Regions from separate parts of the Bacillus sp. JJ1521 genome, predicted to be linked through region 2. Evidence: a T-box and tRNA genes for the amino acid it is inferred to sense, from the RefSeq annotation. Region 2 holds a T-box; the other holds one or more tRNA genes.
The links. A T-box is a leader RNA that pairs with one kind of tRNA and senses whether it is charged. The one in region 2 lies ahead of V7147_RS05055 (valine--tRNA ligase), so its partner is inferred to be a tRNA-Val.
Positions count from the first base shown of each region.

Region 1 (3,431 bases), on a different contig from region 2:
TGCTTTACAATTTGGATATCTTTTGGATGGTTAATAAATGAGATTCCGACTATATCAATATCTTTGTACATTGATTTTAAAATGGATAAATCTGATTTTGAAACGGCTGGAACATTCAGATGGACAAGAGAGTCTGGAAAGTTTATTCCATTTTCCGGGGATATTATTTCTTCCAATCTTCTTGTTAATATAATTTTCAATTCAATATATGTTCCAGTAATCGATGAGACCTTGGCAAAGATTTTCCCGTCATCAATATACACCCTATCTCCTATGCGAACATTCCGCACTGCTTTCGGAAGGGTAATTCCGACAGATGCTGGTTCTGATCCCTTTTTCGGATGGCCAACAAATTGATCGTCTTTATAAATTCGTAAAACATCATTTTTCTTTATTTTTATAACATTTTCTTTCATGCCTTTTTTTATTTTACTAGATATAATTGGCCCAATTCGAATTTTGGGTCCCGGCAGATCAATATAAATTTTGCATTCAGAAGCTTTTCCAGCACCACTTCCTTGATACTTCGCTTCAGTCATTTTTAATGTTTGAATCATCTTTTTCCAAACCATTAAATCGTCATGAGCACAGTTAATTCTCGCAATTGTCATGCCGGCTTTCAACAGATCATTAAAAACTTCAGGCGTTTTAAGCATGGAACTATCCAGGGTTACCATAATTTGTTGTTTGGTATTTGGTGCTTTTCCAAACAATTTATCTTTACGTTCTTCTTTTAATGTTTTCGCGGCGTTTACTTCAATATATTCCTTATTTGAATGTGGGATAGAATCTTCTTTTGAAAGGTGTTGAATGATTTTATTTAAGGAATACATGATATGGGGACTACTGTTAGAAAGTGGCAAAAATCCTTCTTCGAGTAAAACACGATTGATATTTGGTTGAAGCATTCTATTCAATATAAAAAAAGCTCTTAAATTAGTTTTACTAAGATTTGTGGAATCGACATAATTGTTTTGGGTATGTTGAAAAATGGTTGTTTGAACATCGCCCCTGAGTTTTTTTAAATATTCTTTTAGCTTCTCTTGATTCATTTCCGCCACATTCCTTTCAAGGAATTTCAAAAGTTAAACTTTATGTAACATTTTCAAACCATTAAATTTTGTAATGCATTTACATTATTCATTTATATTCAAACTTTGTATTATGTTGAAAAGTTAAATAAAAAAGCCCCAAATCCCTTATAAAAAAAGAGATTTGAAGCTTTTTAGTTGATGATTCCGAGAGGGCTCGAACCTCCGACCCCTACCCTGTCAAGGTAGTGCTCTCCCAGCTGAGCTACGGAATCAATATGTATGAATAATTCATAATATACATCGCTTTTAAAGGTTTGTCAATCAAATTTTAGTGTAAAACCATACCTAAGAAAAACACGTATAATAAGTATTTAGAATGATATGGATTTTTTCTGTGCTTTCCTTTTTTAAAACTGTATAATTAAGGATGTAAATTGTTTATTGGAGGATTAATAAGACGATGGTTAATAAAGGCACAGTTAGGGAAATGACTATACATAGTAAGATTTTAAACGAAGAACTTGAACTAATTGTTTATCTACCAGCTGCCTTCACTCCCCTATTTAAATACAATGTTCTCATCGCTCAGGACGGACGAGATTATTTTAATCTTGGCAGGGTTGCACGAGTTGCAGATCAGCTTTTAGAAACTGGTGAAATTAGCAATACCATTATTGTTGGGGTTCCTTATAAAAGCGTTGCGGACCGCCGTAGGAAGTATCACCCCGATGGTGAGCAACACCATTTATATAAGCGCTTTTTAGGGGAAGAACTGGTACCATTCCTTGATCAAGAGTTTCCAACTTATCAAATGGGCCAAGGTCGAGCACTAATTGGGGATTCACTAGCAGCGACTATATCACTTTTAACAGCACTTGAATACCCTCATACATTTGGAAAGGTGATCATGCAATCACCTCTTGTAAATCAGCATGTTCTTCAGAAGGTTGAACATTTTGGAGAGCCACACCTCCTTGATTTGTATCATGTCATTGGAACAGGTGAAACCGAAGTGAAAACGACAAAAGGTGATATCGAAGATTTTTTAACACCTAACCGTCAGTTGCATGACATCATTGTGGACAAGGGTTATCCCTATTTTTATGAGGAATTTAATGGCAACCATACATGGAAGTTTTGGCAGCCTGATTTACCAAGGGCCCTTTCAAAAATGTTGTTATAACTTTATTCAGTAGAAGTCTTCAACTTTTCTAAATATAGTTAAAGCCTCCGGCGGATGCCACGATTTTTCAATGGAAATTTTTCGAGCAGTAAGATCGAAGACTAAAAACGCCACATCCTGTGGCAACGTCTTCATGACCCACTTCATGTGGGCCTAAAAATCGGGCGCAAATACGCCAAAGCGTATTTGATTCTGTTTTAAGTATTCTATCATTTTCAGATATTTGATATAATTGTGTTATTATCTTCGTAAAACATCATTTGGTTCACGTTTTGAATTTATTAAACCATTAGGAGGGCAATAAAATGAAATATGGCATTGTTATCTTCCCGTCCAAAAAACTTCAAGACACGGCTAATTCTTATCGCAAACGCTATGACCCACATTATGCATTAATTACACCACATATCACGGTTAAGAATGCATTTGAAGCATCCGATGATGAAATTGTGGATATTACAAGGGAATTAGATGCGGTTTCCAAGCAGGTCGAACCATTTCAATTAAAGGTCTTAAAAGTTAGCTCCTTTTCACCTGTTAATAATGTAATTTACTTGAAAGTCGATCCTAATGAAGAATTACAAAAATTACATAATGCACTTCACTCTGGTTATTTTGAAGGAGAATCCGAGTATGCGTTTGTTCCCCATATTACAATTGGGCAAAAGCTATCCAGTGATGAGCATTCAGATGTATATGGTCAATTACGTATGTTAAAAATGGACCACGAGGAGCAAATTGACCGAATCCATCTCCTGTATCAGCTAGAAAACGGTTCATGGACCGTTTATGAGACATTTCGTTTAGGAAAGGAAAATTAAACACAGTATGGAAGCAAGAATTGTAACAACCAACAAAGAACTAGACGATGCCTACACAATTAGAAAAGTAGTTTTCGTTGAAGAACAGAATGTACCCCTTGAAGAAGAGATTGATCAATATGAAGATGAAGCTACACATGTTGTCCTTTATGATCACAATGAACCTGTAGGAGCTGGACGTTTCCGAGTGCTAGATGAATACGGTAAAGTGGAACGTATTTGTGTCCTCGCTTCACACCGTAAAAAAGGAGCTGGAAATGTCATTATGCATAAGATGGAGGACATTGCGAAAGAGCAAGGCATTTCAAAATTAAAGCTCAATGCTCAAACACAAGCAGAAAATTTTTATAAAAAACTAGGATATGAAACCGTATCGGGTCTTTTTATGGATGC
Region 1 is NZ_JBALOX010000042.1:3,616-7,046, forward strand. It holds gene V7147_RS07390 (pyruvate kinase) at 1-1,052, opposite strand, end outside; tRNA gene V7147_RS07395 (tRNA-Val) at 1,234-1,306, opposite strand; gene V7147_RS07400 (alpha/beta hydrolase) at 1,495-2,217, shown strand; gene V7147_RS07405 (YjcG family protein) at 2,523-3,038, shown strand; gene V7147_RS07410 (GNAT family N-acetyltransferase) at 3,046-3,431, shown strand, end outside.
Region 1: it encodes a tRNA-Val, which carries the amino acid that the T-box ahead of V7147_RS05055 (valine--tRNA ligase) is inferred to sense. The anticodon was not compared.

Region 2 (3,431 bases):
GTCTACACCATTTCCAAGTGACTTACTCATTTTACGACCTTCTGCATCACGAACTAGACCGTGAATAAGAACATCTTTAAATGGACGTTTTCCTGTAAATTCTAGTCCTTGGAAAATCATTCTTGATACCCAGAAGAAGATGATATCATAGCCTGTTACAAGAGCATCTGTTGGATAGTAGCGTTTAAAATCTGCCGCTTCCTTATCAGGCCAGCCCATAGTTGAAAATGGCCATAATGCCGAACTAAACCATGTATCTAATACATCTTTATCCTGCTCCCAGTTTTCAGAGTCACTAGGTGGTTCATGGTCAACATAAACCTCACCTGTTTCTTTATGGTACCAAGCTGGGATTCTGTGACCCCACCATAATTGACGGGAAATACACCAGTCACGAATGTTTTCCATCCAACGTAGATATGTTTTTTCAAAACGATCCGGAACGAAATGTACCTTTTCTTCCTGAGATTGTAGCTTAATCGCTTCATCAGCTAGTGGCTGCATTTTAACAAACCATTGTGTAGATAAATATGGTTCAACAACTGCACCACTTCGTTCACTGTGACCTACTGAATGAAGGTGATCTTCAATTTTAAATAGTACGCCTTCTTCTTGCAAATCCTTTACAATTTTCTTTCTGCATTCAAAACGGTCCATGCCTTGGTATTTACCAGCGTTCGCATTCATTGTTCCATCTTCATTCATAACAAGGACGCGCTCGAGATTGTGGCGATTTCCAACTTCGAAGTCATTTGGGTCGTGTGCAGGTGTGATTTTAACAGCACCAGAACCAAATTCCATATCAACATAATCATCACCAACAATCGGAATTTCTCTTCCTACGATTGGGAGAATGACTGTTTTACCAATTAAGTGTTTGAAACGCTCATCCTCTGGGTGAACGGCAATGGCTGTATCGCCTAGCATTGTTTCTGGACGAGTTGTTGCAATTTCAATAGACCCGCTACCATCAGCTAATGGATAACGCATATGGTAAAATGCACCTTGAACATCTTTATAGATAACTTCGATGTCTGAAAGGGCAGTTTTTGTTGCTGGGTCCCAGTTGATAATGTATTCACCGCGATAAATAAGACCTTTTTTATAAAGGGCAACGAATACTTCACGAACTGCTTTTGAAAGGCCTTCATCAAGTGTGAATCGTTCCCTTGAGTAATCTAAACCAAGTCCTATCTTTGACCATTGCTCACGAATATGACTAGCATATTCTTCCTTCCACTTCCATGTTTCTTCTACGAATTTTTCACGACCTAAGTCATAGCGAGTTTTCCCTTCCTCACGTAGCTTAGCCTCAACTTTGGCTTGTGTAGCGATACCCGCATGGTCCATTCCAGGTAGCCATAGAACATCATAGCCTTGCATTCTTTTTATACGAGTTAGGATATCCTGTAAGGTTGTATCCCACGCATGCCCTAGGTGTAACTTTCCTGTTACGTTTGGTGGCGGAATGACAATGGTATATGGTTTCTTCTCAGCATCGTCTTTAGCTTCAAAAAATTTACCATCCAACCAATATTGATAGCGGCCCGCTTCAATCGCCTGCGGGTCATACTTTGTTGATAGCGTTTTTTCATTACCTTCCATAAGAATTCCTCCTTAAAATGCTTCGAATTCAATCAAATGCGCCTTGGCGTATTTATTCAGCCCTGGCTGAATAAATAAAAAACTCCACTCATCCTTATTAAAAGGACGAATGGAGTATATTCGCGGTACCACCTTTTTTCATAGATAAAAAAGCTTTATCTATGCTCTCAAGAAAAGATAACGGCTTTTCACCGGCTTTTACTACTCAATTTTCATAAAAGCTACTTAAGGGCGACCTTCCATCGTAACGTTCCTAAGAAATCTCTCAGCAAATGATTTCTCTCTCTGAAGGGGTATTCGATGTACTCTTCCCTCTCATTGTATGTAAGCAATTATATATTTACCTTAAGATTCTACTACTAATGTTTATGAATTTCAATAGGTATTGTCAATAAGGGTAGCCAAATTTTTTATACTTTATTCTCCTCCATGCAATTTGTCACAAATTTTTGTAACCTTATTCACCAGATATTTACCACTAAAATAAAGGTAAAGCCCCGTGGATGCCACGATTTTTCAAAGGTAAACTTTCGAGCAGTAAGATCTAAGACTAAATACGCCACATCCTGTGGCAACGTCATTGTGGCCCACATCGTGTGGGCCTAAAGAAATCCGGGCGCAAATATGCCAAGGCACAATTGATTATTTAAGGAGCTGTTATTGATATGGGGAGTATCGTACAAAAGTTTGGAGGCACCTCAGTAGGGTCACCAGAAAGAATTAAAAATGTTGCAAATCGCGTTATTCAGGAAGTCCAATTAGGAAACCAAGTTGTGGTTGTTGTATCAGCAATGGGTAAAACTACAGATCAGCTTGTAAGCTTAGCAAATGAAATTACAAGCTCGCCAAGTAAACGCGAGATGGATATGCTGTTAAGTACAGGAGAACAAATAACAATCGCTCTTTTAACAATGGCGCTACAGGAAAAGGGCTATGAAGCCGTATCTTATACAGGGTGGCAGGCAGGTATTGAAACTGAGGCCGTACATAGCAATGCCCGCATTGAAAATATTCAAGTTTCAAGAGTAAGCGATAGCCTTCAAGAAGGAAAAATCGTAGTTGTTGCTGGATTCCAGGGAATCAGTAGTTCTGGAGATATAACGACTCTTGGACGGGGTGGCTCTGATACAACTGCAGTTGCACTTGCAGCAGCGTTGAACGCGGACAAATGTGATATCTACACAGATGTAACAGGTGTATATACGACAGATCCTCGCGTTGTGCCATCTGCACGTAAACTTCATTCCATTTCCTATGATGAAATGCTGGAGCTTGCAAACCTTGGTGCTGGTGTGCTACACCCGCGTGCAGTTGAATTTGCGAAAAACTTTGAAATGCCGCTTGAAGTACGTTCAAGTATAGAGCTAGAAAATGGAACCATTATTGAGGAGGAAGTTTCAATGGAAAAGAATCTTGTTGTTAGGGGAATTGCTTTTGAAGACCAGATCACAAGGGTAACAGTATCTGGATTACCAAATGAATTACACACACTATCAACCATCTTTGGTACACTTGCAAAGAATGGTCTTAACGTTGATATCATCATTCAAAACCAAACTGATGAAAATCATACAAATATTTCATTTTCAGTAAAAACACCAGATTTACGTGACACTTTAGCTGTTTTAGAAAATAACAAGGGTGTATTAAAATATGAGAGCATCCAGCATGAAGATGGTTTGGCGAAGGTTTCAATTGTAGGGTCTGGAATGGTTTCAAACCCAGGGGTTGCTGCTGATATGTTCCAAGTGCTTGCAAAAGAAAACATTGAAGTAAAAATGGTAAGTACATCTGAAATCAAAGTTTCCACCGTTGTTGAACAAGGA
Region 2 is NZ_JBALOX010000028.1:14,324-17,754, forward strand. It holds gene V7147_RS05055 (valine--tRNA ligase) at 1-1,605, opposite strand, end outside; T-box leader at 1,704-1,933, opposite strand; gene V7147_RS05060 (aspartate kinase) at 2,271-3,431, shown strand, end outside.